Regions from separate parts of the Cupriavidus sp. YAF13 genome, predicted to be linked through region 2. Evidence: riboswitches for the same ligand, from Rfam matches in the RefSeq annotation. Region 2 holds a riboswitch; the other holds the start of a gene.
What was found. Region 2 has a riboswitch for glycine ahead of gcvT (glycine cleavage system aminomethyltransferase GcvT). Riboswitches for the same ligand answer to the same signal wherever they lie in the genome.

Region 1: another riboswitch for glycine. It lies ahead of AB4061_RS04175 (D-amino acid dehydrogenase); the one in region 2 lies ahead of gcvT (glycine cleavage system aminomethyltransferase GcvT).

Annotation. Positions count from the first base shown of each region.
Region 1 is NZ_JBFRDD010000003.1:142,896-162,245, forward strand. Features, by position in the region: gene AB4061_RS04105 (NnrU family protein) at 1-156, opposite strand, end outside; gene AB4061_RS04110 (TetR/AcrR family transcriptional regulator) at 670-1,287, shown strand; gene AB4061_RS04115 (anion transporter) at 1,360-2,616, shown strand; gene AB4061_RS04120 (Bug family tripartite tricarboxylate transporter substrate binding protein) at 2,767-3,753, opposite strand; partial or broken gene AB4061_RS04125 (GMC family oxidoreductase) at 3,980-4,681, opposite strand; gene AB4061_RS04130 (LysR substrate-binding domain-containing protein) at 4,570-5,112, shown strand; partial or broken gene AB4061_RS04135 (MFS transporter) at 5,190-6,423, opposite strand; gene AB4061_RS04140 (DMT family protein) at 6,448-6,738, opposite strand; gene AB4061_RS04145 (DUF3313 domain-containing protein) at 7,085-7,750, shown strand; gene AB4061_RS04150 (paraquat-inducible protein A) at 8,008-8,658, shown strand; gene AB4061_RS04155 (paraquat-inducible protein A) at 8,655-9,299, shown strand; gene AB4061_RS04160 (PqiB family protein) at 9,286-10,956, shown strand; gene AB4061_RS04165 (PqiC family protein) at 10,950-11,564, shown strand; partial or broken gene AB4061_RS04170 (isochorismatase family protein) at 11,780-12,223, shown strand; glycine riboswitch at 12,330-12,426, shown strand; gene AB4061_RS04175 (D-amino acid dehydrogenase) at 12,595-13,863, shown strand; gene AB4061_RS04180 (DUF3772 domain-containing protein) at 13,889-16,339, opposite strand; gene AB4061_RS04185 (helix-turn-helix domain-containing protein) at 16,777-17,694, shown strand; gene AB4061_RS04190 (MFS transporter) at 17,862-19,350, shown strand, end outside.
Region 2 is NZ_JBFRDD010000019.1:15,753-25,041, forward strand. Features, by position in the region: gene AB4061_RS16950 (ABC transporter substrate-binding protein) at 1-56, shown strand, start outside; gene AB4061_RS16955 (ATP-binding protein) at 87-1,268, opposite strand; gene AB4061_RS16960 (response regulator) at 1,240-1,971, opposite strand; gene AB4061_RS16965 (hypothetical protein) at 2,401-3,033, shown strand; gene AB4061_RS16970 (intradiol ring-cleavage dioxygenase) at 3,023-3,739, shown strand; gene AB4061_RS16975 (UvrD-helicase domain-containing protein) at 4,006-6,102, opposite strand; gene AB4061_RS16980 (glycine zipper 2TM domain-containing protein) at 6,331-6,561, shown strand; glycine riboswitch at 6,650-6,737, shown strand; glycine riboswitch at 6,759-6,909, shown strand; gene gcvT (glycine cleavage system aminomethyltransferase GcvT) at 7,008-8,135, shown strand; gene gcvH (glycine cleavage system protein GcvH) at 8,236-8,616, shown strand; gene gcvP (aminomethyl-transferring glycine dehydrogenase) at 8,717-9,289, shown strand, end outside.

The DNA of each region.
Region 1 (19,350 bases), on a different contig from region 2:
CCAGCCGAGCGTCAAGACCGCAACCAGCGAATAGACGCCCTGGAACCCTGCTTCGCCAAGCGTGCGGACCAACCCCCTGCGCAGCGGATGGGACAAGAGAAAGTGGCTGCCCACGAAGGCGACTGCCGCCACCGCAACTGCGTTGGTGCTTCCCATTGGACCGGCTCCTCAAGTCGTATCGTGGGCTGACCGTATCGCCCCCAATTCGCGAAGATGCGTGGCCGGACTGATTAGACGCTGCCGGCATGGGGCGTGCTTCGCGATGGGGGGGCTTCATTTGGATATTCCGCCATCGCAATGCAAGCCGCCATCGAGCAGTCGGGCATTTGCCCATGTCACATATGCAGCGGCCAGTAATGAAGATTACTACTTGGGTGTCGCAAAAGCCAAGTTGACCATCCCGATTTCAGTTGCTTCCCACTCTCGTTTTCGGTGATTGACTAACCGAGTTGGAGGGGAACGCGTGGCGAGCTTTCTCGCAGCCTTCTCCGCCGCATCGTGCGCTTTCCCTTCCTTGCCGACGCCGTCCACCTTGGCATGCATGTGCTGAACGGCCGCTTCCTCGCGAGGCACCGCTGCAAACAATATATAAATATTGTTTTTGGCCGGGATTCCGGTTATGTTGGAGAGTTGGTTAGGCGGGACAAGCCCCCGCTGTGGAGATAGACAATGGAGAACACGGTACGGTCGGAGCGGTCCCGCCAGATCATCCTTGACGCGGCAATCGCCATCCTCGCGCGCGAGGGCCCTGGCCGGCTCACAATCGATGCCATCGCGCAAGAGGGCGGGATCAGCAAGGGGCGGGTGATGCACCAGTTCCGCACGAAAGCGGCCGTGGTGGAGGCGCTGCTGGACCAGCAGATCGAGTACTTCGACAAGTTCGCGAAGGACTACCTGGCCACTGCTGGCGCCGGGAATCCCGAGGCCCAGCTGTCGGAGCAGATCCTGGCGTTTCGCGAATCCGTCTCCCATCCACAGTCGCTGGTCTTTGCCATCCTCGGCTCCATTGCCGAGAATCCCGAGCTGCTGTCTGCGGTCAGGCAGAAGACGGCCGAGAAGGTGGTGCGCATCAAGGAGGAGGCGGAGGATCCCGATCTGGCGCTCCTGCGCTGGCAGGCTGCCCAGGGGATGGTGCTCGCAAAGATGCTGGGGCTCTGCCCGCTTGCGCCAGAGGAGCGCGACCGCTTGTTCGACCGGCTGCTCGACAGCCAGGCCTGGTCAACGCAACCCAAGGACAAGCCAAAGCCAAAGCCAGAGGCCAAGGCCAAGCCCCGGCAAAAAAAGTAGTCCGCGCTCGCCGGCGTCTAAGCCAACATCGAGCACTGGATCCACTTCAACGGGGCTGACCCGCGCAACCAAATGACTGCCACCATCGTCACCATCTTTCTCGTCGTCTACCTGGGGATGATTCTCGGTGGGCTCCCATTCCTGCAACTGGACCGGACGGGCGTGGCACTGCTTGGTGCGATTGCCTTGATCAGCGTCGATGCCGTGAGTCTGGAAGAGGCAGCGGGCTCCATCCATCTGCCGACCGTGATCCTGCTGTTCTCCTTCATGGTGGTGTCAGCGCAGATGCGGCTGGGTGGCTTCTACGACTGGGTTACGCACCGGTTCGTCTCATTGTCATTCAGCCCGCCCGGCCTGCTCGGGGCGCTCATCTTTGGCGTCGCGGCGCTGTCGGCCATCTTCAGCAACGACATCGTCTGCCTGGCCGTCGCCCCAGTGTTGATCGATGCCTGCCAACGGCGGCGCCTCGATCCAATGCCCTATCTGCTGGCGCTTGCCTGTGCCTCCAATATTGGCTCCGCCGCCACATTGATCGGGAACCCACAGAACATGCTGATCGGCCAGACGTTGCGCATGCCGTTTTTCGCCTATGTTGGCGAGGCGATGGTGCCAGTCACCTTTGGTCTGTTGGCAACATGGGTATTGATCACCTGGCAGGTAAAGGGTCGCTGGTCGGCTCCCGCAAGCGTTGCGGGAGCGGTCGATGAGGCGGCACGGCGTACCGACGAAGTGCCGCTGGACCGCTGGCAGACCACCAAGGGCCTCGCAGTTGCGGCAGTGCTACTGGTGGCCTTCCTTGTCGGGCCCTGGCCGCGCGAGCACGTGGCGCTCATCGGCGCGGGCGTGTTGTTGATGAGCCGCAAAATGCATTCCGCGCGCACACTCGGCCTCGTCGACTGGGAACTCCTGATCCTGTTCATGGCGCTCTTCGTCGTCAATCATGCGCTACAGCAATCCGGCGTCACCGCCGCCGTCATCGCCGACCTCGCCGCTGCCGGTCTTCACCTCGACCAGCTTGCGCCGCTATTCGGGGCCACCTTTGTTCTGTCGAACCTCGTATCGAATGTGCCGGCCGTGATGCTGCTACTGCCGCTGGCGCATCACGAGATGTCTGGACCGCTCCTTGCCTTGGTCAGTTCGCTGTCCGGCAACCTGTTCATTGTCGGTAGCATCGCGAACATCATCGTCGTGGATGCCGCGGCCAGGCGCAACATCCGAATCGATTGGCGTCGCCATGCGACAGTGGGTGTCCCGGTCACACTCGTGACCCTGGCGATATCCGCTGGCTACCTGGCCCTTCGCGTGCATTTCGGTGCTTCGGGGGGATAGCGGTAGACCCTGCTGCCATGTTCATTTGCGTGGCCGGATGCGTCCCCTATGCGCCTTGATCGTCGGACGTGCCCCTGCCGAAAGCTTCGCAGGCGTCGGCGCGGGCTCGCCCATCTGCAGCGCGATAAATCCCCGTTGCGGCTCCCCCCTTTACTCGGCGCGAATATTGGCCCGTGCCGCCAGCGCCCGCATCTCAGGAAGTTCCTTCTCGGCGCGCGCCTTGACCGCCACGCCGTTGCCGTAGGCGGGCGTCAGGCCGAGTTCAAGCATCCGGCTTTTGATCGCGGGCGCCGTCGCAACTTCCGCCAGGGCCTTCTCTAGCTTCTCCTGCACCGGTGCCGCAAGTCCGGCGGGCGCCAGCAGCGCGAACCACGACCCCATCTGGAAGCACGGATAGCCGCTCTCGGCCACTGTGGGTACCTGGGGCAGCGCGGGCTGCCGCTGCGCTGACAGCACCGCTACCGGCTTGATCTTGTGATCCTTGATCAGTGGCAGGCTGGCGACCACGCTATCGACCGCAACCTGAACCTGACCGCCGGCCAGCGCGGTCAGGCTTTGCGCGCTTCCGTTAAACGGTACGTGAACCATATGAACGCCGGTGGCCGACTTGAGCATCTCGCCGCCGAAATGCACTGAGGAGCCGGTACCGAACGAGCCATAGTAGAACTTGTCAGGCTGAGCCTTGGTCTGGATCACCAAGTCCTTGAGCGAGGTCACCGGAATCTCGGCGTTGACCAGCAGCACCAGGCTCAAGTCGGCGATCATCCCAAGCGGCGTGAAGCTCTTGGCCGGGTCGTAGTTCAGGTTTTGACGAATCGTCGGGTTCAGTGTGAGCGTGGTGCTCGAGCCAAGCAGCAGCGTGTAGCCGTCTGGCGCAGCCTTAGCCACCTGGGTGGCGCCGATCGCCGTGCTGGCACCGGGCTTGTTCTCGACCACGACGGCCTGGCCAAGCTTTTGCGAGAGGCCCGCCGCAAGCAGTCGGCCCAGCACGTCTGTGGCGCCGCCGGCGGCAAACGGCACGACCAGCTTGATCGGACGGTCGGGATAGGACTGCGCCTGCGCAGCGACCGGCGCCGTGGCCAGCATCACCGTCAGGCCGGTGCCTACAAAAAGGGGCTTCAGAGAAATTTTTGTCATCGGTGGATCAACTCCCTGCCTACGGTTCGGAAATACGGTTCAATTCAGGCGAGCGCCTTGAAATGATCAAGCGCCGCTCTTGGTATGGCCACGCCGATCACTCCGAACGCCCGCCCGTTCCCGGGCAGAACAGTGTTCCATACGTGGGTCGACATTCGATGCAAAAACCAGCCTTGCCTGGGTCAGGTTTGGATGCAAATCGACAACGGGGAAACCGTTTTAGGCGCTAGGCTGCGTCACGAATCCATCCAGCAGCTCTTTCTGCCATCATCAAGGTTGGGCTATTCGTATTGCCGCTGGTGATCGTTGGCATTGCGCCAGCATCCACGACTCTTAGGCCTTCCACTCCGCGGACCCGCATCCGTGAATCGAGAACCGCCATTCGGTCCTTGTCATCGCCCATCTTGGTCGTCCCGACGGGATGGAAGATCGTCGTTGCTATGTCGCCGGCCAGGCGGGCGAGGTCGTCGTCCGTCTGGAATTGGCTTCCAGGTTTCCACTCTATAGGGGAGTACCGCCGCAGTGCGTCCTGAGAGGCGATGTTCCTTGCGACCCTGATAGAGTCGGCTGCAACCTTCCTGTCGGTCTCTGTTGTGAGATAGTTTGGCGAAATCGCCGGTGCCACCTTGAAGTCGGGGCTCTTGAGCTTCACGGTTCCCCGGCTTGTCGGATTGAGATTGCAAACGCTTGCTGTGAACGCAGGGAACGCATGCAGCGGTTCACCGAATGCTTCCAGAGAGAGCGGCTGTACGTGGAACTGAATGTTGGGCCAGATTTGGTCTGGCGAGCTCGAGGTGAATACGCCTAGCTGTGAAGGTGCCATGCTCATGGGGCCACTACGCCGCGCCACATATTCCAGCCCGATCTTCGCTTTGCCCCAAAGACTGGCAGTCAGATGATTCAGCGTCTTGGCGCCTTCGATTTTGTAGCCATGTCTGGCAGCAACCCTTGTTGCAGTTTTCCTATCTCGTCGTAGGACCGCGTAACTGGGCAGCCAAGATACATGGCCAGGACTGGCGCGGACTAGCTGGCCTTCCGTGGCTGAAGACGCCGCCACAATCAGTCCATCATCGCTTGCTCGCATCGGTCTTCGGCCCGGGTTCCATGACCGGCGTAGAGCCTGCGCGGGTCGCCATGGTCGATCAGGAGGCGTCCATGATTGACTTGGTCAAGTCCGGTATCGGGTTGTCACTCATGCGTGACTCGATTGCCATGCGTGAACAACAGGAGCACGGACTAGTCGTTGCCGATCAAGCGAAACTCGACTGTGTACTCACATTCATTTGCTTGCACAGTCGCCGTGAGGATTCTGTCGTTGAGGCTTCGCGAAGCGCTCTTGCACGTGCTTGGTCGTTGTAGCTTGCCGTACCTCAACCTGATCCACGTCCAGCTTGATCGTTTCGAAGCCGGAAGCTATCGTCCGATCGGACGCGTGATCAGGGCGCGATCCCGAGACCATTTCGGCACAGCCGCGATGACATGCTGAAGCGGTAAACGACGAGTCCAATGGCAGCGATGATGCTCAGAGCGACAAAAGCGGCGCTATAGCCAAAATGATGCGCGACCCAACCAGCGAGCGCGGAACTCATTGCTGCGCCCAGCCCCTGGATCGCCATCACGGCGCCAAGGCCTGCATTGACGTGCCCAGTGCATTGCAGGATACGAGCCACGAGTCCTGGCAACGCGACGCCCAGCAGGCCCGCCCCGATCCCATCGAGGACTTGCACTGGAATCAGTGCCCAGGGTGATTCCCAACCTGCGGCAATCAGGCCGCGCAGCGGCAGAGCCAGCATAGCTGCCATGATCAGCGACCAATATCCGTGACGGTTGGCATACCGCCCAGCCAATAGCGCCACGGGAATCATGACCAGTTGGGCCACGACGATGGTCGTTGCCGTAAAGACGCTCGGGTCGGCCAGTCCGCGAGCGACGGCCGCTTGCGCGAACAAAGGCAGCATCGCAGCATTGCCCAAGTGGAACAACAGCATCGTGACTGCAAGCAGGCGCAAGTCGCGCGAATCCAGCAGGGCCCGTAGCAAAGGGGGGGCGGAACGTTGTCTCGCGCAGAAGAGTTTGGACCGGACTCACCGCCACGGGCCAGTTCGTGGTCGATATCCTGCGGTCGAATCTTCCACAGACAGGCGAGTGCCGCGCACGCCATCAGCATCATCAGAACGAGCACGGCGGAGAGCCCCCAGCGGTAGCCCGCGAGCCCGGCCACTGCTGCCGCGGCCACATTGCCGGCATGGTTCCAGGCCTCGTTGATGCCCAACTGCCGGGGCACGTCTTTCTGGCCGACGATGCCCAGGGTCATGCCATGACGGCGGTACCCATCAATGCACCAGCAACGGCCGTGACGATTTGCGAAGCGACAGCAATGCCGAACGAAGGTACCTTCCACAAGACCATCGTGGCGAGAATGAGCACGATGGTGCTGCCCGCCAGAAGCAGTCGCTTGTGGCGTGACGCATCGACCCATGCACCCATTGGCGTGGTCGCCAGCACGCCTGCAATGCCGCCCGCAGCCATGACGTAGCCGATGTCATCGGCTCGCCAGCCGCGGCCGGCCAGAAGCACGCCGAGGAACGGCCCCAGTCCGTCACGGACGTCGGCCAGGAAGAGGTTCAGGCCAGAAAGCCACCTCCGCGAGCTGGCGTGCGTCGAGGGCATGAAAAGCATTGCCATCATCGTTTCCTAGTGCAATGGGCCTTTGAAAACGAAGAAGGCACCCAAGCAGATGAAGCCAAAGCCCAGCAGATGGTTGAGTGTGAGCCGCTCGCCGAGATAGACCACGGAAAAGACGGCAAAGACAACCAGCGTAATGACCTCTTGCATCGTCTTGAGTTCTGCAGCGCTGTAGATGGCGTGACCGATCCTGTTGGCGGGAACCGCGAAGCAGTACTCGGCCAGGGCGATTAGCCAACTCACCAGCACCACCAGGTAAAGCGGGCGGTCGCCGAACTTGAGGTGGCCATACCAGGCCATCCCCGACCTCCCTCCCTGGCTTGTCTTCGGTCACCTGTTGGCTCCAAAAAAACAAACCGACTGTATTGTTTGCAAATTGATTGCGAGACGCTATACTGCGTCGCAAGGCAGCTCTCGCTACGTCACAGTCCTGCACTTCCGTGGATCACGCTAAACACCGGCGCTTTCTGGCGCTGTGGATGCGTGCGCCTGTCTGCAGCGGGGAGGGGCTGCTTCACAGTTCAGGAAACAGAACCAGAGTCGACCATCGCTTGGATTCACAAGCATGGCGCATCCACTAAATGGCCTCTGACCTCGCATTCCATAGCGAACGTGGTCCGTCGGCAAATCAATGAAGGGATTTCAAATGCTCGCCTCCAATACAACGAACCGACTCCTGCTGATCGCACTATTTGCCGTGGTCATGACGGGTTGCGCGAGCACAAAGCCCGTGGCCTATTCCGGCATTTCATCGTCAACCGTGCTGACAACCAACGCCAAAGAGGAAGCCGAGCGCATGCCGTATAGCTATGCGACGGCGGTGGACTGGCGGAAATACACGTCGGTCATCGTTGACCCGGTTGAAATCTACAAAGGCCGCGACCATCAGTTCGACGATATGTCTGCTGACGATAAAGCCGCGCTCGCGAGCTACATGCAATCGCAATTTTCCGAGAAACTGAAAACGCGCTTCGCGATCGTGAACAGCCCGGCCCGGGACACGTTGCGCCTGAAGCTGACATTGACCGGTGCGAGCGCCACTACCCCAGTCCTCGGGCCGTTGTTGCGCTTCGACATTGCTGGCGGGCTCTACAACGGGGTGCAGGCAATCCGGGGGCGAGAGGGCGCGATGACGGGCTATGTCATCTACGCCGTCGAGATCTTCGATGCGCAGAGCAATCGGCTTCTCAAGGCGTACATCACCAAGCAATACCCGAATGCCATGAACGTTGTCGCCAATTTCGGCGCATTGACTGCGTCCAAGACCGGCATCGACAAAGGCGCGGACGCGCTCGTGGAACAACTCCGGTGACCACGTCGCCGCCACGCGTCACGCTTGCCGGCTGGCTTTAAGCCGGGCAGCAAGCGGCATCCGCCGGAGCTGAGTCATGGACCTCAGGAGTTGTGCCGCCATTGTCGTCGCATGGGTGGCGCTTTGCATTGGCTGCGGCTGGATAGCTGGCCGGATGGCGCAGTGGCTGGCAATGCCGTGATCCGCGTAGTTGAGCACAACACATGCCGCTTCTCTTTGCCATGCGCGAGTCTGCCTTGCGCCTGCGAGCTACTGCAATGCCCCCGTTTACAAAGCAAGACGTGTCGGCTCGCCCAGCGAGCCTCGCGCACCTGGTCGCCTGCAAATACTGTGACGCTGTCCATCAGCGAGCTGGTCTCGCCGAGGGCGAACGCGCACTGTGCCGACGTTGCGGCGGTCTGTTGTATCGCCAGAGTCAGCGCGCCTATCACCGCCAGCTGCCGCTGGTGGTGACCGCACTGGTTCTTTTCATTCTCTCGGGCGCCTGTCCCATCGTCGAGATGGATCTCAAGGGCGTGCGCTCGCAGACCTCGCTGTGGGGCGCGATACAGGCCCTCTCGACCGGCCAGATGGTGCCGGTGGCGATCCTGGTGTTCGCTACCACCATCCTGTTTCCTTTGGCCGAGATGCTGATGCTGCTCTACCTGCTGGCCCCGATGGCCCGGCGCCGGGTGCCGCCGGGATTCGGTCGTCTCGTCCGCGCCATCCAGCAGGCCAGGCCGTGGGGCATGCTCGAAGTCTTCATGATCGGCGTGCTGGTCACACTGGCGAAGCTCTCGACCATTGCCCAGGTGCTGCCGGGCGTTGCGCTGTGGTCGCTCGCTGGGCTGATGATCGTGCTCGCCGTGATGCTCTGTTTCGACCCGCGCGACCTCTGGCGGTACCCGGGGGAGCAAACGCCACGATGACAATCACGACCGCTACGACCGCTACGACCGCGGCCTCGCTGGGCCTGCTGTCCTGCCACGCCTGCGCCGCGCTCAGCCCGCGCGATCTGGCGGGCGAACCCTGCCCGCGCTGCGGCGCCATCTTGCACCATCGCAAGCCGCAGAGCCTGACCCGCGCCTGGGCCTTCCTGCTGGCGGCCTACATGCTCTATATCCCTGCCAACCTGCTGCCGGTGATGGTGACGCAATCCATCTTCGGCACGCAGCGCGACACCATCTTCTCCGGCGTCATCTATCTGTGGATGTCGGGCGCCAGGCTGCTCGCCATCATCGTACTGATTGCGAGCATCGTCGTGCCGCTCTTGAAGCTGGCGATCCTTACCCTGTTGCTGATCACCGTGCAATTGGGCTCAGGCTGGCGCATCCACCAGCAGACCCGCCTCCATGGCCTGGTTGAGCTGATTGGACGCTGGTCGATGCTCGACATCTTCGTGGTCGCGCTATTGGCTTCGCTGGTACGGGCCGGCACGCTGGCGACCATTGTTCCGGGCGGCGGGGCGATTGCCTTCGGCTCCGTGGTAGTGCTCACGATGATGGCTTCACTAAGTTTCGACCCACGCCTGCTGTGGGATTCGCTGGATGCAAGTCATGTCCGATCCTGAGGCATCCGTGCCGCTTCTGCCTTCTTCCACCTTGCTGCCGCCACCACAGCCGCCGATGCCCGGGCCGGAACGCCGGCAGCGGGGGCGCTGGATACCCTCGCTCGTCTGGCTGGTCCCCATTGCCGCTGCCGTGATCTCGCTGTGGTTGCTGATCCACACCTTGGCCGAGCGCGGCCCAACGGTCACGGTGAGCTTCCGCTCGGCCGACGGACTCATCCCCGGCAAGACCCCGGTGCGCTATAAGGCCGTGGATATCGGCCTCGTCAAGTCACTGCGGCTGGCGCCGGACCGCTCGCATGTCGTCGCGACGATCGAGCTGACTAGCGACGCCGAGAGTTTCTCGAGCCAGGACACCCGCTTCTGGGTGGTGCGCCCGAGGATCGCCGTCTCTGGCATCTCGGGCCTGGAGACGCTGGTGTCCGGCTCCTATATCGGCGTGGACGCCGGCAGGTGGGCGGTGCGCAGACGCGCCTTCACCGGGCTGGAAGCACCGCCTGTTGTCACCACCGATGCCTCCGGCACGCAGTTCGTGCTGCGCGCCGCGGACCTTGGCTCGCTCGATATCGGCTCTCCGGTCTACTACCGGCGTGTGCAGGTCGGGCAGGTGGTGGCCTATCGGCTCAATCCCGATGGCCGTGACCTGTCCGTCCGGGTGTTCATCAACAAGCCCTATGACCAGATGGTCACCGTGGATACGCGCTTCTGGCACGCCAGCGGCGTCGATATCAAGCTCGACTCGGGCGGGTTCAAGCTCAACACGCAGTCGCTTGCCACGATGTTGCTCGGTGGCGTTGCCTTCCAGGCGCCGGACGATGCCAAGGCTGCAGCAGTGGCAGGAGAAAACACCCAGTTCATGCTCGCCAGCGACCAGGCCAACGCCTTCAAGGCCTCCGACGAGCTTGCGCCCACGCTGGCCGTGCTCTACTTCGACCAGTCCGTGCGCGGCCTGTCTCCCGGCGCTCCGGTTGACTTTCGCGGTATCGCGGTGGGCCAGGTTCGATCCATCGGGATCGAATACCAGCGCGACAAGAAGGCCTTCCGCATGCCCGTCATCGTGGAACTATATCCTTCCCGCATTGGCTTATCCGCGCGCGACCTCGCGGATAAGCCCCACGCCAGGGGCATCGCCGATGTGCTGAACAAGCGCGGCCTCCGGGCGCAGCTGCGCACCGGCAACCTGCTGACGGGCCAGGTCTTTGTGGCGTTTGATTTCTTCGCTAACGCGCCACCGGTCAAGCTCAGCCTGGACACCCCCGTGCCCGAGCTCCCCACCATACCCGGGGCATTCGACGAACTGCAGGCCAAGTTGGGGGACATCGTTTCCAAGCTGGACAAGGTGCCGTTTGAGCAGATCGGCCAGGACCTCCGGACCACGATGGCGTCACTGGACAAGATGCTGAGCAACGCCGACAAGCTGGTGGCCCAGGTCAACGGCGACGTGATGCCGCAAGTCGCCACCGTGCTGCGGGATGCGCACCAGACACTGCAGGTGGCCAATGGCGCGCTCGACGCAAACGCGCCGATGCAGCAAGACGCGCGCCGCATGCTGCAGGAGTTGACGCGCACCGCCATCTCGCTGCGCACCTTGACCGATTATCTGGAAGGGCACCCGGAAGCCGTGGTGCGCGGCAAGACGGAGCAGGAGGCACCATGGTGAGGCGCTTCAATCCGCTGCGGCTGGCCGCGGGTGCGGTGATCGCCTTTGCCGCTGCTGTGCTGGCCGGCTGTGCTTCGCCGCAGGCGCGGTACTACACGTTGTCGCTGCCGGCACTGGCGCGTCCCGCGGCCACGCCAGCGCCCGGCCAGGCCACGGCGCCTGTGTGGATCGAAGTGGCACCCGTTCGCGTGCCGGAGCGCGTCAACCGGGTCAATCTTGTCCTGAGCGACGGCAATGGCAGGCTCAGGCTATTGGCGCAGGATCGCTGGTCGGCATCGCTGCCGGATGAGTTTCGGGACGCGCTGTCCCAGCGATTGCAGGCGAGCCTGGGCGCGGTCGATGCCTACCAGCATGGCAGGTCCGGCGCGGAGCCGCTTTACCGCGTCAGCGCGGAAGTGGTGCAGATCGATGCCCAGATCGACGAACGCGTCAGCGCCATCGTCAACTGGACCGTGCGCCGAATGCCCGATGGCAGGGTGACGGTGGGCCACACACGGGCGGAGTTGGCCGCGCCGGGTGGCGTGGACGGCGTTGTCGCTGGCTATCAGCAGGTAGTGGTCAACGCTGCTGCCGATATCGCGGCGGCTGTGCGTTCGCTACGGCTGTGAGTCTCGCGCGGCGTGGCCTCTGTGGCGCATCGCCTGGTGCCTCAAAATATCAATCAATAAAATTGAACAAGTTATCCGACGAACTCATCACATCGACGGCCGGCTCTGCCATAAAGTTCAACCTATGGACGGATCGGCGCCAAAGACGACGTTCTAAATAATTCAACCATGTAGCCAAGTGGCCAAATAGCCAAGTAGCCAAGGAGAGAGAAATCATGACCAACGCCAAGCTCGAAGTCCTGACCCCGCAAAACAGCCAGCTGATCTTCATCGACCACCAGCCGTAGATGGCCTTCGGCGTGCAGTCAATGGACCGCCAGGCGATGAAGAACAACGCGGTCGGGCTGGCCAAGGCGGCCAGGATCTTCAATATCCCCACCACCATCACCACGGTGGAGAGCGAGTCTTTCTCCGGCTACACCTACCCCGAACTGCTTGACGTATTCCCCGGCCAGCAGACGCTGGAACGCACCTCGATGAACTCGTGGGACGACCAGAAGGTGCGCGACGCGCTGGCCGCCAACGGCCGCAAGAAGATCATCGTGGCCGGCCTGTGGACCGAGGTTTGCAACACCACCTTCGCGCTGTCCGCGATGCACGACAGCGACTACGAGATCTACATGGTGGCCGACGCCTCCGGCGGCACCAGCAAGGAAGCTCCCGCCCGCTGAAATTCGCGGCCTGAACCCGCAGGGAACTTCCCCAGGCAGTCAGACTAGTGCTAAAGTTCCGAGCCATGCCACCTGGTATTACCCGGCGGCATGCAAAGTGATATCGGGAGAGACTGCCTAGCCAAGCGCCGGGCAGCGCCGAAGGAGCAACCGCCCCGGAAACTCTCAGGCAAAAGGACCGGTATCACGTTTGAACTCTGAAGAACCCCGGCGCTCGTCAGCCGGCGGTACCGAAGGAGCAAGCGATCCTCGCCACCCCCAAAGTGGCGTATCGTGAATCTCTCAGGTCAAGGACAGAGGGGGCGTCTTTTGTGCATGCCGCGCAAGAGGCTCCCATCCGACGTCCTGGAACCATAGAGATGAAAACAATTGCCGTTATCGGTGGTGGCATCACCGGCGTGACCACTGCCTATGCGCTCGCCAAACGCGGTTTCTCGGTCACGCTGCTCGAAAAACACCGCTATGCCGCCATGGAAACCTCGTTCGCCAACGGCGGCCAGCTTTCCGCTTCCAACGCCGAAGTCTGGACACACTGGTCCACCATCCTCAAGGGCATCAAGTGGATGCTCAAGAGCGATGCGCCGCTGCTGGTCAACCCGCGCCCGAGCTGGCACAAGCTGTCCTGGTTCGCCGAGTTCATCGCCGCCATTCCCCATTACCGCAAGAACACCATCGAGACCACGCGCCTGGCAATTGCCGCGCGCGACCACCTGTTCTCCTGGGCGGCGGCCGAAGGCATCGATTTCGACCTGAAGAAGGAAGGCATCCTCCATATCTATCGCGACAAGGCGGGTTTCGAGCATGCCGGCAGGGTGTCCAAGCTGCTGGCCGAGGGCGGGCTGGAGCGCCACGCCGTCACGCCGGAAGAAATGCGCGCCATCGAGCCGACCCTGGCCGGGCAGTACTACGGTGGTTATTTCACCCAGAGCGACTCCACTGGCGACATCCACAAGTTCACCAGCGGCATGGCCGCGGCCATCGACCGCCTGGGCGTGCGTTGCCTGTACAGCCAGGATGTCCAGTCGGTCAGCACCGATGGCCGGCAGGTCACCATCGTCAGCAGCGATGGCCAGCAGGCCGAATCGCGCGTGTTCGACGGCGTGGTTGTCTGTGCCGGCACGGCCAGCCGGGCGCTGGCGGCCAGCCTTGGCGATCGCGTCAACATCTATCCGGTCAAGGGCTATTCGATCACCGTCAACCTGAATGACGCGCAAAGCCAGGCGGCCGCGCCCGTCGTGAGCCTGCTCGACGACGAGACCAAGCTGGTCACCAGCCGCCTGGGCGTTGACCGCTTCCGCGTGGCGGGCACGGCGGAGTTCAACGGCTACAACCGCGACATCCGCGCCGATCGCATCCGCCCGCTGGTGGAGTGGGTCAACCAGTGCTTCCCCGGCGTCAGCACGCGCAGCGTGGTGCCCTGGGCCGGCCTGCGGCCGATGATGCCTACCATGCTGCCGCGCGTGGGCCGGGGCCGTGCGCCCTGCGTGTTCTACAACACCGGCCACGGCCACCTGGGATGGACGCTGTCGGCGGTCACTGCGGACATGATCGGCGATGTGGTGCAGCAAGCCATGGGCGCCAGGCGTGCGCATGGCGTGCAGGACTCGGTGGCGCTGGTGACTCCGTAACGGGCCGCGTAAGGGGCCGGACGCGTTACGCGCCAAGCGCGGCCATATTCTCCACCCGCAACGTCTGCGGGACCGACAGCGAGATATCGGCCGCGCGCAGCCGCTTCAGTATCTCGAACAACAGGTCGCTCTTGGTCGCGGTGGCGATCCGGGGGCTGCCGACGTAGCCCGTCACGCTAAGCGTGATTCCGTTCGGCGCCAGCTGGCTGAACGTGACGGATGGCGCGGGCTTGTCGAGGATCGCCTCATTTTCCCGATAGGAGTCGAGCAGCAGTTCGCGCACCTGTTCGGGATCGATGTTCAGCGGGAAGGTGAGCAGCAGCGTCGCGACGCCTTGCGTGCTGTTGCTCATCGTCACGTTGCGCAGGTTCTGCGAGATCAGCTGCGAGTTGGGCACGATCACGGTCGAGCGGTCGCCCAGCAGGATCTCCGTCGCGCGCACGTTGATGCGCTTGATGTCGCCCTCCACGCCGCCGATGCTTACCATGTCGCCGACCTTCACCGGGCGCTCGGTCAGCAGGATGAGCCCCGACACGAAGTTCTTGACGATCTCCTGCAGGCCGAAGCCAATGCCCACGGACAGCGCGCTGACGATCCAGGCCAGGTTTTCCCATCTGACGCCCAGCAGCGACAGCGTCAGCAATACGATCAGCACATAGCCGATGTTGCTGAACAGCGTGATGAGCGATGCGCGCAGGCCCGCTTCCATGCAGAGCTTCGGCAAGAGTTCCGCGTCCAGCCAGCGCCGCACCGAGCGCAGCAGGTAGGTGCCGACCGAGAGTGCGATGACCGCGTTCAGGATGCGGTCGGGCATGATGTTGAGGCTGCGCAGCCGCTCGCCGCCGAGCATCGTCAGCAGGCTGTTGAGCAGGTCGCTCGGCGTGGTGCCGAAGCCGCCGGTCAGCAGCGCGATGACAGCCACCAGGAGCAGCAGGCTGGTGCCGATCCCCGACAGCACCGTCGACGCCTGCGCGAGATGGCTGTCCCCGAGTCCGAACAACTGCTTGATGACCTTGCCGCTTGGATGGTGCGCGCTGAACACGCTTTCGCAGACGTCGCGGGTCAGTTGCGTCAGCAAGTACAGGCTGCACAGGACGATGTCGATCCAGACAAGCTCGTAGGTCAGGAAGCGCGCGAACGTGATGTAGCCGATCAGCAGCGCCATCAGCGAGGCGACGACCGTCATCGTGACGCTAGCGTGGATCAGGCCGGCAAAGGTGGAGCGCGCTTCAGGCCGCTCGCCCGCCGCGGCGAGCTTCGTGCGCACGCGGTTGGCGCGCAGCAGCGCTGCGCCGATTGTCAGCACCACCACAAGCGACACCAGGCCGCGGCCTAGCAAGGTCACCTGCAGGCTTGTGTCCGCGGTCCGGTTGAGTTGCTCGAGTGTGCCGGCGATCAGCAGCAGGCCCGCGAGGACGCTAGGGAAAGGACGCATCGCCAGCGCGACCTTGTCGGCTAGCGCGGGCACGCGCCATGAGGGATGGCGCGTGCACAGCAATGCCCGTCCCAGGCCCGCGATCAGCGCGCTTGTCAGCGTCAGCTTGCCGAGTTCGCTGATCAGGTCTTGCACCTGAGCAGGCAGTTCGTAGTGCGGGGCGAAAGCAAAACACAGAACCTGTACCGCGATGGCGGTCGCCGCGACCGTCGCGAGTGCCGTTGCAAGCGCGAGTGCGCTGCGCCGCAGCCGGCTCTCGGGCAAGCGCGTCAGGCAGAACCATGCCAGCGCCCGCTCGAGCAGCCGTCGGCCGATGGTCCAGACGCTGATCGCAAGCAGCAGAAGCAGGGCGGTGATGGCTTGCCGCCCGGGCTGCCAGGCCAGGTCCCACAACGGGGTGACTTGTCTTTTGAACGCGTTCAGCCGCTGCTGGTCCTCCGGGCTTGGCGCGAACAACGGCTCCCAGAATGCCATGCTGAGAATGCTGGGCGAGCGCAGCGCGAGCTGGTTCTTCAAGCGGCTGCGCTGCAGCTTGGCGATCTGCTCGGTCAGGTTGGTGACATTGCCCTTGACCTCGGCCGCTTGCTTCAGTCCGCTGTCCAGTTGGGCCTTGCGCGCGTTCAGGTCCGCCCGCTGCTGTGCGACGGCAGCGGCCTCCGGCGTGGTGCCGGCGGCGGGTGGCGGCCCGAGCACGTCGAGCTGTGCCTGCAACTGCGCACGCTGGGGCGTGAGCGCAGCGCTCAGCTTGTCGACGTCGCTTGCCAACTGGTGGATGGCGTCATCCAGCCCTTCGAGCTGCGTGCCGCTGGTGGGCGACGACGCCAGTTGCTTGATGCGGTCCTGCTCGGTCTGGAGGCGTTTCAGCTCGGCAACGGCATCCGCGTGCGATGGGGGCTTGGTGGCGGGCGCATCCGCGTTCGAGGTGGTGTCGGCGGCGGCTGCTGCGGCTGCAGCGGCGGCTGCGGCCGGGAATGCATTGGGGGTCAGGTGCAATAGCGCAACCAGCACAAGGCTCAGCACGAACCTGGGGAGTTTGCTCATAGAAAGGGAAAGATCCTTACTGATCGGCTTGCCGGGCCGGCAATCGCGCAGGTTCGCGTGGATTGCCATGGCTCGTCAGACGGTCGATGACCGGGGGGCGACGATCAGGATGTTGGACGACCGCGCGGCGATCGAGATGGGAGTCGATCGGAGCGCCAGGGAGGCGATCTTGCCGGCATGTGCTCAATAGTCCGTCGGACTACTGGCGATGCCGCGTGATTGGCACGTCGCTTGATACGGGAGAATGGCTTGAACGAGTCTGAATTATACAGAAGGCATCGCGCGCCCTTCGTTTTCAGCTGGCAACAGGCGCTTGCGTCACTCGATCTGTATCATCCAAAGTTCCACGCGAGCTGCAACCAAGCTCTGCTATTCTGGTTGGCCGCTGCTGCCGCGGCGTGGGTTTTCATGGTGGTGGTTTATTCTTGTGTGAAATCATGTCCGTCAACGCCAATGCCGCAATCCCGCTCCCATCCCACGGATCGCTTGACGCATTCGGGTGCGCCGCGGAAAAGCTCTCCAAGGATCAGAAGCTCGCCGGCAGCGAGATCCGGTTTTTCCGCAAGAGCTCGCCCGGCGAGAAGGCGAGCCAGGTTATCACTTCGGCGTCGAATCGTGGCTTTCTGGTGGGGGTTTCGCTGTGCACGGGACATCGCCGCCGGGTGTTTCATGAGCGCCGCGCGAGCACCCACGAATTTGAAAAGAACTCCATCTATATCCGGAATTTCTTTGAAGACTATAAAGCCGATTTTTATGGTTATTTCGATTTCATCCTGCTGGAGATTTCCCGCACCTTTATCGAGCGCACCAGCGCGGAACTAGGCCGCTCGCGCATCCTGGGGCTGCGCAGCGCGGCGGGAGAGCAAGACCAGGTACTGGCGCATCTCGCCCAGGCGGCGGCGCCGGCACTGAGCCACCCCGAGATGGCCAGCAAGCTGTTCGTCGATCAACTGGGCTTCACGATCGGGACCTATCTCGTCGAGCACTATGGGCATGGATCCGTCGCCACGCCCAAGACGAACCGGTTGCTGTCGCAACGCAGCGTGGCGATGGCCAAGGAAATGCTGATCGCCAAGATCGATGGCGATCTGTCCATTGCGGACGTCGCCGACGCCTGCAACCTGTCGCGTAGCCATTTCACCCGTGCCTTCCGGGATACGACCGGCCAGACACCCTATCAGTGGCTGGCGGCCCAGCGCCTGGAACGCGCGCGCGGCCTCCTGCGCGAATCAGGACTCTCCCTGGCGGAAGTGGCCATGGCTTGTGGCTTCTCCGATCAAAGCCATTTCACCCGCGTGTTCTCGCAATCGGTCGGCGTCTCTCCCGGCAACTGGCGCCGCAGGGTTCACGCCTGAAGCGCTGGGCGCAAGGCCACTGCGTCGGCGCCGATGCTAGCCGGTGCCGAGGCACAACGCAACTGTCCCTTGGTATGGGTAGACGGCGCTCGCTGTGCTCCACACAATGCGGCTGTGCCACCGTTGGCATTGCCGCCGGCAGTGCCTGAGCAACTTGCGACCAAGCCATGAATGACTCTCAAGCCGCCGCTGCCGGCTCGCCGTGGAGCCCGCTGCGGCACAGCACGTTCCGGATGTTGTGGATCGCCACGGTGGCGTCCAACGTGGGCACCTGGATGAACGACGTGGGTGCCAGCTGGCTGATGACGTCGCTCGATCCCGATCCCCTGATGGTCGCCCTGGTGCAGGCAGCGGGCAGCCTGCCGATGTTCCTGTTCGCCTTGCCGTCCGGGGTGCTGGCCGATATCGTCGACCGGCGCAAGTACCTGATCCTCGCGCAGCTTTGGACGCTGGCCGTGGCGGCCACGCTGGGTGTGCTTGCGCTCACCGGCGTGGTCAACGCGCATGTGCTGCTGATTGCTGCGTTTTTGCTGAGCACCGGCGCGGCGATGAGCTCGCCACCGTTCCAGGCCATCGTGCCAGATCTGGTCGACAAGGCGGACTTGCCGCCGGCCATTGCGCTGAACTCCCTGGGGATCAATATCAGCCGTGCGATCGGCCCTGCGCTGGGCGGCCTGATCCTGTCGTTCTCCGGGCCCGCGGTGGTCTTTCTGCTCAACGCGTTGTCGGTGCTGGGCGTGACGCTGGTGCTGTACCGGTGGAAGGCCGAGCCCGCCCGGCGGAACCTGCCGCCCGAGCATTTCGTGTCGGCGGTGCGTGCCGGCCTGCGGTACGTGGAGGCCGCGCCCCTGCTGCGGGTCGTGCTGGTCAGGGCGCTCGCGTTCTTTCTTTTCGGCAGTGCCGGCTGGGCGCTGCTCCCGCTGGTGGCCCGGCGGGAACTGGGCCTTGGCCCGGGCGGATATGGCTTGCTGCTGGCCAGCATCGGCCTGGGCGCCGTCGGTGGCGCCCTTGTGCTCCCCAAGCTGCGCGGCCGGGTCTCTGCCGATCGCATGGTGGTGCTGGCTAGCTTGCTGTTCGCGCTGAGCTTGCTCGCGCTGGCCTATGTGCGGCATTTCTGGCTGCTGGCGGCGGCACTGCTGTTTGCCGGGCTGGCGTGGATCGCGGTACTGTCCACGCTCAATGTGGCCGCCCAGCGCAGCGCCGCGGGCTGGGTCAAGGCACGCGCGCTGGCGGTCTACCTGACCGTGTTCTTCGGCGCCATGACCGCGGGGAGCGCGCTATGGGGCAAGACTGCCGCGCTGCTGGGCATCCCTGTTGCCCTGATGCTGGCGGCAGCGGGGCTGGCCCTTGCGTGCGCCACTGCGCTGCGGTGGCGCCTGGGCATCTCGCCGGACCTGGACCTGGCGCCTTCCGGTTTTCTGCACCCGGGCGAGCTGGACGTAGCCCACGACCGTGGGCCGGTGATGATCTGCGTGGAATACGAGGTCGCGCGCGAGGATGTGGCAGCGTTTGCCAAGGCCGTGCAGGAGATGCGCCGGATTCGCCGCCGCAGCGGTGCGCTGTCCTGGGGTGCCTACGAAGACCTGGCCGCGCCCGGACGCTTCATCGAGACCTTCCTGGTGGAGTCGTGGCTGGAGCATCTGCGCCAGCACGAGC
Region 2 (9,289 bases):
CGCGCGGCTCGCAGTATGTGCAGCTTGCGGCGATGGGTGGTGGCACGGCGCGGTAGCGGCAGCGCTGGCACCGGGCCGCCCGCGGCTCAGGCGCGCGGCAGCACGATGCGCACCCGCAGGCCACCTTCCGCCCGGTTGGCCAGGCTGAGCTCGCCGCCGTGGCGCGAAACAATATCCGCAGCGATCGACAGGCCCATGCCGACCCCGCCGGTGGCACGGTTGCGTGAGGATTCGAGCCGGTAGAACGGCTCCAGCACGCGTGCCATTTCCTCCGGCGGAATGCCGGGGCCGTTGTCGCACACATCGATCACCACCCGCTCGGCGCTGTCTGCCAGTTCGATGCGCGCGCTGCCGCCGTAGCGGTGCGCGTTCTCGACCAGGTTGACCACGGCCCGCCGCAGTTCGGCCGGATAGGCCAGCAGTGGCTCGGCGTCGCCGGACAGGGTGACGTCCTGGCCGATCTCCGTGGCGTCGTCCACCACGGCCTGCAGCAAGGCATGCACATCCACCCGCTGGCGCGGCGCGGCGGCGCCGTCACGCTCGCGCAGGTAATACAGGGTGGCATCGATCAGACCGTTCATCTCCGCCAGGTCCTGGCGCAGGCGATAGCGGACCTGGTTGTCGTCGACACCTTCGATGCGCAGGCTCATGCGGGTAAGCGGGGTGCGCAGGTCGTGGGACACGGCAGCCAGGAAGCGCGATTGCTGCGCCAGCTGGGTACGGATGCGCTGCTGCATGTGGTTGAAGGCCTTGGCCGCGGCGCGGGCCTCGGCCGGGCCGCTGTCTTCGTCCAGTGGCGGGGCATGCACATCCTGCGCCAGCTGGCCGGCACTGCTGGCCAGGCGCTGGACGGGCCTGGCCAGCAGACGCGCGCCCACACACGAGGCGGCCACGATGGCAGCGAGCTGGAACAGCAGCCCCAGGCGGGGCGGCCCGAGGCCATGGGCCCGGCGCGGGCGGCGTGGCGGCACTGGAGCCCCAGCTGTGCCCTGGCCGTTGTCCGCGCGCGCCTCGGCATCCGGCGGCGGCGGGAACGCGCCCCGCTGGCCCTCTTCACCCGGAGGCGGGGGCGGCGGCATATCGTCGCCGGGGACGAAGGTGAACCCGGTATGCCCCGGGCGCGGGAACACGCTCTCGATGACCGTGACGCCGAGCAGGTGCACGGCCAGCATGATCGCGGCCATCACCAGGAACAGCCGGATGAACATGGAGTCGTGGCGGGCCACCCAGCCCGCGCGCTCAGGCTTCGACGGCGCCGGTGAAGACATAGCCCTCGCCTCGGACGGTACGGATCAGCGTTGGGTCGCGCGGATCGTCGCGCAGCTTCTGGCGCAGGCGCGAAACCAGCAGGTCGATGCTGCGATCGAAGACATCGAGATCGCGGCCGCGCGCCTGGTTGATCAGCAGCTCGCGATCCAGCACGCGGTTCGGATGCTCGATGAACGCCAGCAGCAGCCGGAATTCCGCATTGGACAACGGCACCACGGTTTCCTCGCCATCCACCAGCTGGCGCAGCGTGGTGTTGAGGCGCCAGTTGCCAAAGCGCAGTTCATGGCCGCCCGGCACCGCCGGGCGCTTCACGCCGCCGCCTCGGGCACGGCGCAGCACGGTGTGGATGCGCGCCACCAGCTCGCGCATCTCGAAGGGCTTGGTGACGTAGTCGTCGGCGCCCACCTCCAGCCCGACCACGCGGTCGGCCAGCTCGGTGCGCGCGGTGAGCATGATCACCGGCAAATCGCTGCGCTCGCGGATCTCGCGGCACAGCGTCAGGCCGTTTTCGCCACGCAAAGAGAGGTCGAGCACCACCAGGTCGTAGTCGCGCGTGGCCATGGCGGCGCGCATGGCGGCGCCGCCTTCGGCGCCGTCGGCTTCGATGCCAAAGGTGGATAGGTACTCGGCCAGCATGGAGCGGATCTGCGGATCGTCGTCGACGATCAGCAAATGAAGGGGCGAGGCGGGAGAATGGTCCATCGGGTTTCGTCGTGCTTTGCAGCGGTTCGCCGCGTCGTTCGCGGCAGGTTGGTGCGCCGGCAGGCCGGTATTGCCGCGGATTGGCGGGGCGGATCAGGGCGGCCCGGCAAGCCGCCGCCAGGGATTCACTCTACCAGCCCGGCGCGGCGGCCTGATAGGCAGGGTGTGGCCGCTTTGTACCGGGCTTGATACAAAGCGGCGCGCCCGGCGGCCCGCTTTGTACGGCATTGCTTCCGCGCGCTGACCAAGCGCTCAAGCAACGGCGGGCGGGCCTTTCTACTATGGCATGTCGTTATCCCGCCGCTTTTGTGCGTGCCAGTTCCTGACCGGCAGGCCACGGCAGCCCGGCGCCCCCGCTATGCTTGAAACCATCGGCATCACGTTGGCAATCCCGGGCCTCTCCCCGCATGACCTCCATGGAGAATCCTTGTGACCCAGCCCCAAGCCTTGCTGCCCCGCATCCGCTCCTTGTTGTCCCTTGCCGTGCTGTGCGGCGCCAGCGCCTTGACGCTGCCGGCGCACGCACTGCAGACCAGCCCGCAGGCAATTGCCGGCCACGGCCGGCCGGCGGCACCCGCATCGCTGCGCGAAGCGCTGGCGCTCACGCCCGCCCAGGCCAGCCTATGGCAAGCCGCCCTGGACGGGGCGCGGGAAGCGCATGCGCACGCGCTGGAACTGCAGGCGCGCTTTATCCGCGAAGGCGGCGGCCCCGGCCAGCCAGAGGGGCCCGAGTCGTCGCTGCGCGCCCGCGCGGAGCGGGAAGACCGCCTGCACGACGCGCTCGACAAGGATCGCCGCGCTGCGCGCGATCGCTGGATCGCATTTGAGGAAAGCCTGGATGCCGGCCAGCGCAAGCGCCTGCGCGACATGCCGGAGGTCCGCCTGGCGGGTGCGCCGTGGGGCGCATTCGGCCCCGGCCCCCACCCTTTCCCCGGCGCCATGGCAGGCGGCATGCCCAGCCTCGGACCGGCGCCCATGCCCTGCGCCTTCGGCGCGAACGGCCCATTCGGCGTACCCGGCGCTGCGGGGCTTCACCAACAAGGAGCGCCAGATGCCCAGTAAGTCCCTCGACCTCGCAGGCCCGATCGCAGCTAACGGCGGCCGCCGCCGCTTCCTCGGTGGTGTACTGGGAGGATCACTCGGTGCCGGGTTGATCGGGCTGGCGGGCAACGCCGCCGCGCAGCCTGCCGCCTGCCTGCTCACGCCGGCCCTGACCGAGGGCCCGTTCTATATCGACCAGGCGCTGGTGCGCAGCGATATCCGCGATGGCCGGCCGGGCCAGTTGCTGCGGCTCCGGCTGCGCGTGGTGGACACCGACCGCAGCTGCACGCCCGTGGCCGGCGCGCTGGCCAGCATCTGGCATTGCGATGCCGGCGGCAGCTACAGCGGCTACGACCAGGGCAGCATGCACGCCGTGCCCGCCAGCCCCACCCGCTTCCTGCGCGGCGTGCAACCTACCGGCGCCGATGGCGCCGCGCAGTTCCTGACGATCTACCCGGGCTGGTACGCGCCGCGCGCGGTGCATATCCACTTGAAGATCCATCTCGGCAAGACCGAGGTACTGACCAGCCAGCTGTTTTTCGACGATGCGCTCAGCCGCGAGGTGCATCTCCAGCATGCCGCGTATCGCGCCCGAGGCGCTTCGCCAGTGCAAAACGCGCAGGACGGCATTGCCGGCACGCGCCCCAACCTGCTGCGGGTACGCCGCCTGCGGGATGCGGCCGGCACGCTGGAAGGCGAATTCACCCTGGGCATCGCGCGCGCCTGACGGCCACGGGATCTGCCGGATGGATGCCCTAAAAAAACGCCCCCGTACCCAAGTGCGGAGGCGCTGAACAGGGAAGAAGTCGGGCGTGTTGCCCGGCCACGCTGCTCCGAAGGGACGGAACGGCGCGGCGCCTGGTCCATACGTCGGGCCAGGCACCGGCGATGTTAGACAGACATCGGACGGGGGTCATGTCCCGCTTGTAGGCCAATGTATCGACTTTGTACGATTGGCACCGGGATGGGGCACGGAACGCCCGCCGGGGCCAGTCATGCCGAGGTCTTGCCGGGCGTTCCCAGCAAGGCCTTGAGCCCGGCCAGGCGGTCCTTGGGGCTCATGGCGGGCGTCTCGTCCTTGATCGCGGGCGCCTCTTCTAGCTTCATCTCGCCGATAAAGCGCGAGGGCTCGCAAGAGTAGGTATCGCGGGCGCGCTTGCGCTTCTTGCACCAGCTCAGGTGCAGGCTGCGCTGCGCACGCGTGATGCCTACATACATCAGGCGGCGCTCTTCCTCGATCTTTTCGTCGCTCATGTCTTCGTCTTCGCGGCAGTGGGGCAGGATGCCCTCTTCCACCCCGACCAGGAACACGTGCGGATATTCCAGCCCCTTGGAGGCGTGCAGCGTTGACAGGCGCACCGCGTCGGGATCTTCCTCGCGGCCTTCGAGCATGCTCATCAGGGCCACGGTCTGGGTCAGCTCCAGCAGGTTCTTGCCTTCGTCGCCAAAGCCATCGGCGGTGTCGAAGCCGGTGGCCTCCTCGCCCTCGCCCGAGGCCTCGGGCTTGGTGCCCTTGCGCTTGAGCCAGTCGAGGAATTCCAGCGTGTTGGTCCAGCGCGACTGGGCCTGGCGCTCGTCGAAGGTGTCGTACAGGTAGGCCTCGTAGTGGATGCCTTCCATCATGTCGTCGAGCACCTGGGTGGCGGGATCGCTGGCCGCGCGCCCGGCCAGGCGCACCATGGCCTCGCAGAACACCCGCAGCGGCTCCAGCTGGCGCGGCTGGAGCTTGCCTTCGATGCCGCCCATCATGGCGGCCTCGAACAACGACACCTTGGCCTGACCGGCGAAGGTGCCCAGCACTTCCAGCGTGGTGTTGCCCACGCCGCGCTTGGGCGTGGTGATGGCGCGGATGAAGGCCGGATCGTCGTCCGGGTTGGCGATCAGGCGCAGGTAGGCGCAGATGTCCTTGATCTCGGCCTTATCAAAAAAGCTCTGCCCGCCCGAGAGCACATAGGGAATGCGCTCGCGGCGCAGGATCTGCTCGAACAGGCGCGCCTGGTGGTTGCCGCGATACAGGATGGCGTAGTCACGGAATTGCGCGCGCCGCTCGAACTTGTGGGCCGACAAGCGGAACACGACCGACTCCGCCTCGTGCTCCTCATCGTTCATCGGGTTGACGGCAATGGGGTCGCCCATGCCGTGCTCGCTCCACAGCTTCTTGTCGAACAGCTTGGGATTGTTGGAGATGACCGCGTTGGCCGCCTCCAGGATGCGCACGGTGGAGCGGTAGTTCTGCTCCAGCTTGACCACCTTCAGATCGGGGAAATCGGTCTGCAGCAGCTTGAGGTTGTCCAGCGTGGCGCCGCGCCAGCCGTAGATGGCCTGGTCGTCGTCGCCCACCGCGGTGAAGGCCGGCGCGCGCAGGTGCGAGCCGCCGGCGAGCTGCTTGAGCAGCTGGTACTGGCAGGCGTTGGTGTCCTGGTACTCGTCCACCAGGAAGTAGCGCAGCCGGTTCTGCCAGCGCAGGCGCACCTCTTCGTTGCGCGCGAACAGCTCAGCCGGCAGGCGGATCAGGTCGTCGAAGTCCACCGCCTGGTAGGCATGCAGCGTAGCCACGTAGTTGCGGTAGATCAGCGCCGCCTGGTGATCGTCGGGGTTGTCGGCCTGGGCGATGGCGGTTTCGGGATCGACCATGCCGTTCTTCCACAGCGAGATGGTGCTCTGCACGCTGCGGATCAGCTTCTTGTCGGTGGAGGCGAGCTGCTCCTGCACCATGCCGAAGCAATCGTCCGAGTCCATGATGGAGAAGCGCGGCTTCAAGCCCACGTGCTCGGCCTCGGCGCGCAGGATCTGCACGCCCAGCGAGTGGAAGGTGCTCACCGTGATCTGCTTGATGGGGATGCGCTTGCCCTCGCGCGTGGTCTTGCCTTCCATCAGCTTGGCGATCCGCTCCTGCATCTCCTTGGCGGCCTTGTTGGTGAAAGTCACCGCCGCGATGTGCTTGGGCTGGAAACCCTTGTCCTCGATCAGGTGGGCGATCTTCTGCGTGATCACCCGGGTCTTGCCCGAGCCGGCGCCGGCGAGCACCAGGCAGGGGCCGTCGAGGTAGCGAACGGCTTCGGATTGGGCAGGGTTGAGTCCGTGGGTCATGCGTGGCGGGAAGTGACGGATGTGCAGCGTGGAGGCGCGCGCTGGCTGGGCGGAGGGTGGATGCTAACACGCGGCCGAGGCACCTTTGCGGCAATGAAAGTGGCTCGGCAGGGAGGAGGTAACACTTCGTAAGGTCCGGATCCATGGGCATGCCGGCACCGTCTAACTTACATGTCCGCACGTGTGCGCTCCGTGCCGGATGCATGTCACGATACATTGGAGCGAATCATGAAAACCCTGCAATCCCTGGGCAAGGTCGCCTTGATCGGTATCGCGGTAGCGAGCATGGCCGGCTGTGCCGACATGACTCCCAAGCAACGTAACACCGCGATCGGTGCCGGCGTGGGCGCGGTCGGCGGCGCGGTGCTGACCGGCGGTGATGCGCTGGGCACGCTCGGCGGCGCCGCGGTTGGCGGCGTGATCGGTAACGTCACGACTAGCAACCCTCACAGGAGGTAGGCGAGCCGCCCGGCCCTTGCGCCGTTCCCATGGCGCCGGGGTCGGCGCGGACCGCGTTGACAAAGCCTGGGAGCTCCCGTAAATTGCGCGCATCCGACCGGGAGAGCGCGCAGATCTTGCGCCGCCGAAGGGGTATCACCCGAAAACTCTCAGGCACCATGGACTGGTTGGATCGGCTTGCAACATGCACACGATGCACGCCGTACTCTGGAGAGCGGCACCCGCCACTGATCGATCCGTCGACAGCATTGGTGAGCGTGCCCACCGAAGGGGCGCGCAAGGCTAGGGTTTCCAGCAATTGGGATCCCGCCTTGTAATCTCTCAGGTATCGAGGACAGAGGGGTCATCCGCCACAGCGGATCTGGCAGCGCTATGGCGCGCCGAATCCTGCGGCGGATGGCCCTTTTTCGTTTTCGAACCGAGATTTGCCTTCCCCCGAGGATTCCATGACGCTCCAGGCCACGCCCCTCAACGCCATCCACCGCGCACTCGGCGCCCGCATGGTCGACTTCGGCGGCTGGGACATGCCGGTCAACTACGGCTCCCAGATCGAGGAACACCATGCCGTGCGCAGCGATGCCGGCATGTTCGACGTCTCCCACATGTGCGTGGTCGACCTCAAGGGCGCCAATGTGCGCCCCTTCCTGCGCGGCCTTCTGGCCAACAACGTCGACAAGCTGCAAACGCCGGGCAAGGCGCTGTACTCCTGCATGCTGGATGAGAAGGGTGGCGTCATCGACGACCTGATCGTCTATTTCTTCGCCGAGGACGACTTCCGCCTGGTGGTCAACGCCGGTACGGCCAATGACGACATCCAGTGGATCGCGGCACGCAATGCCGCCACCGGCAGTGGCGTGGCCATCACCCCACGCCGCGGCGACAACGCGCCCGAAGGCGTGGAGCCGCTGGCTATCGTCGCCGTGCAAGGCCCGAACGCCCGCGCCAAGGTCTGGAGCGCCTTCCCCTCCACGCAACCCAGCGAAGCCCTGAAGCCGTTCAATGCGCTGGTCGTGCAGGATTCCGCGCTGGGCGAAGTCATGGTGGCGCGCACCGGTTACACCGGTGAAGACGGTTTCGAACTGGTGGTGCCCGCTGCGAATGTGGCTGGCCTGTGGGAAAAGCTGGTCGCCGAGGGCGTGCACCCGGCGGGCCTGGGCGCGCGCGACACGCTGCGCCTGGAGGCCGGCATGAACCTGTACGGCCAGGACATGGATATCCACACCTCGCCGCTCAATGCCGGCCTGGCCTGGACCGTGGACCTGCAAAGCGAACGCGACTTCACCGGCAAGGCGGCCCTGGTCGCCGGTGGCCAGGCCCAGCAGTTCGTCGGGCTGATCCTGCGCGAAAAAGGCGGCGTGCTGCGCGCCCATCAGAAGGTCATCACCCCCGCTGGCGAAGGCGAAATCACCAGCGGCACCTTCAGCCCCTCGCTGTCCCAATCCATCGCTTTTGCCCGCCTGCCGCGCGACGTGGCCATCGGCGCCGAAGTGCAGGTCGAGATCCGCGACCGCAAACTCGCCGCGACTGTGGTTAAACTGCCGTTTGTGCGCAATGGCAAGGCACTCGTGAGCTGAACGCTCGCACCGGTCACAGCGCGCCCGCCGGCGGTTACCCCGTCGAACATCGACATCCCCCGGCTGGCGCTGAATAACAAATTGAATCTGGAGCAATCCCATGAATTTCCCCGCCGACCTGAAATACACCGAGTCCCATGAGTGGGTGCGCGTCGAAGCCGACGGCACGCTGACCATCGGCATCACCGACCACGCGCAGGACGCGCTGGGCGACATCGTCTTCCTGGAACTGCCGGAAGTGGGCAAGTCGGTCGGCGCCGGCGATGCGCTGGCCGTGGTGGAATCGGTCAAGGCCGCATCCGACATCTACGCGCCGGTGGCAGGCGAAGTGATCGCCATCAACGACGCCGCCGCCGCCTCGCCGGAAAGCGTCAATGCCGACGCCTTCGACGCCTGGCTGTTCAAGCTCAAGCCGGCCAACAGCGACGACGTGAACGGCCTGATGTCGGCCGACGCCTATAAAGCCAACGTCGGCGCCTGATGCCAGATCGTCATTCCCGCGCCACGGGAATGACGGATAAAGAATGCCGCGACGCGGACCGGGCCGACCACCCGCCGCACGCTCCCACGAGATTCTTGCCATGAACGCCCCCCTGCCCATGACTGCCGCCCAAGTTGCCCGGCCCACGCTGGCCGAACTGGAGGCGCGCGACGCCTTCGCCTCACGCCATATCGGCCCCGACGACGCCGAACAACAGCACATGCTCAAGGTGCTGGGCTATGACAGCCGCGCCGCACTGATCGACGCCGTCATCCCCGCCGCCATCCGCCGCCGCGACGGCATGCCGCTGGGCGAGTTCACCGCGCCGCTGACCGAAGAAGCCGCGCTGGCCAAGCTGCGTGGCCTGGCCAGCAAGAACCGCGTGCTCAAGAGCTTTATCGGCCAGGGTTACTACAACACGCTGACCCCGGGCGTGGTGCTGCGCAACATCTTCGAAAACCCGGCCTGGTACACCGCCTACACGCCCTACCAGCCCGAGATCTCCCAAGGCCGCCTGGAAGCCATGCTGAACTTCCAGCAAATGGTGACCGACCTGACCGGCCTGGACATCGCCAATGCGTCGATGCTGGACGAAGGCACGGCGGCTGCCGAAGCCATGACGCTGCTGCAGCGCGTCAACAAGCACGCCTCCACCACCTTCTATGTCGCGGAC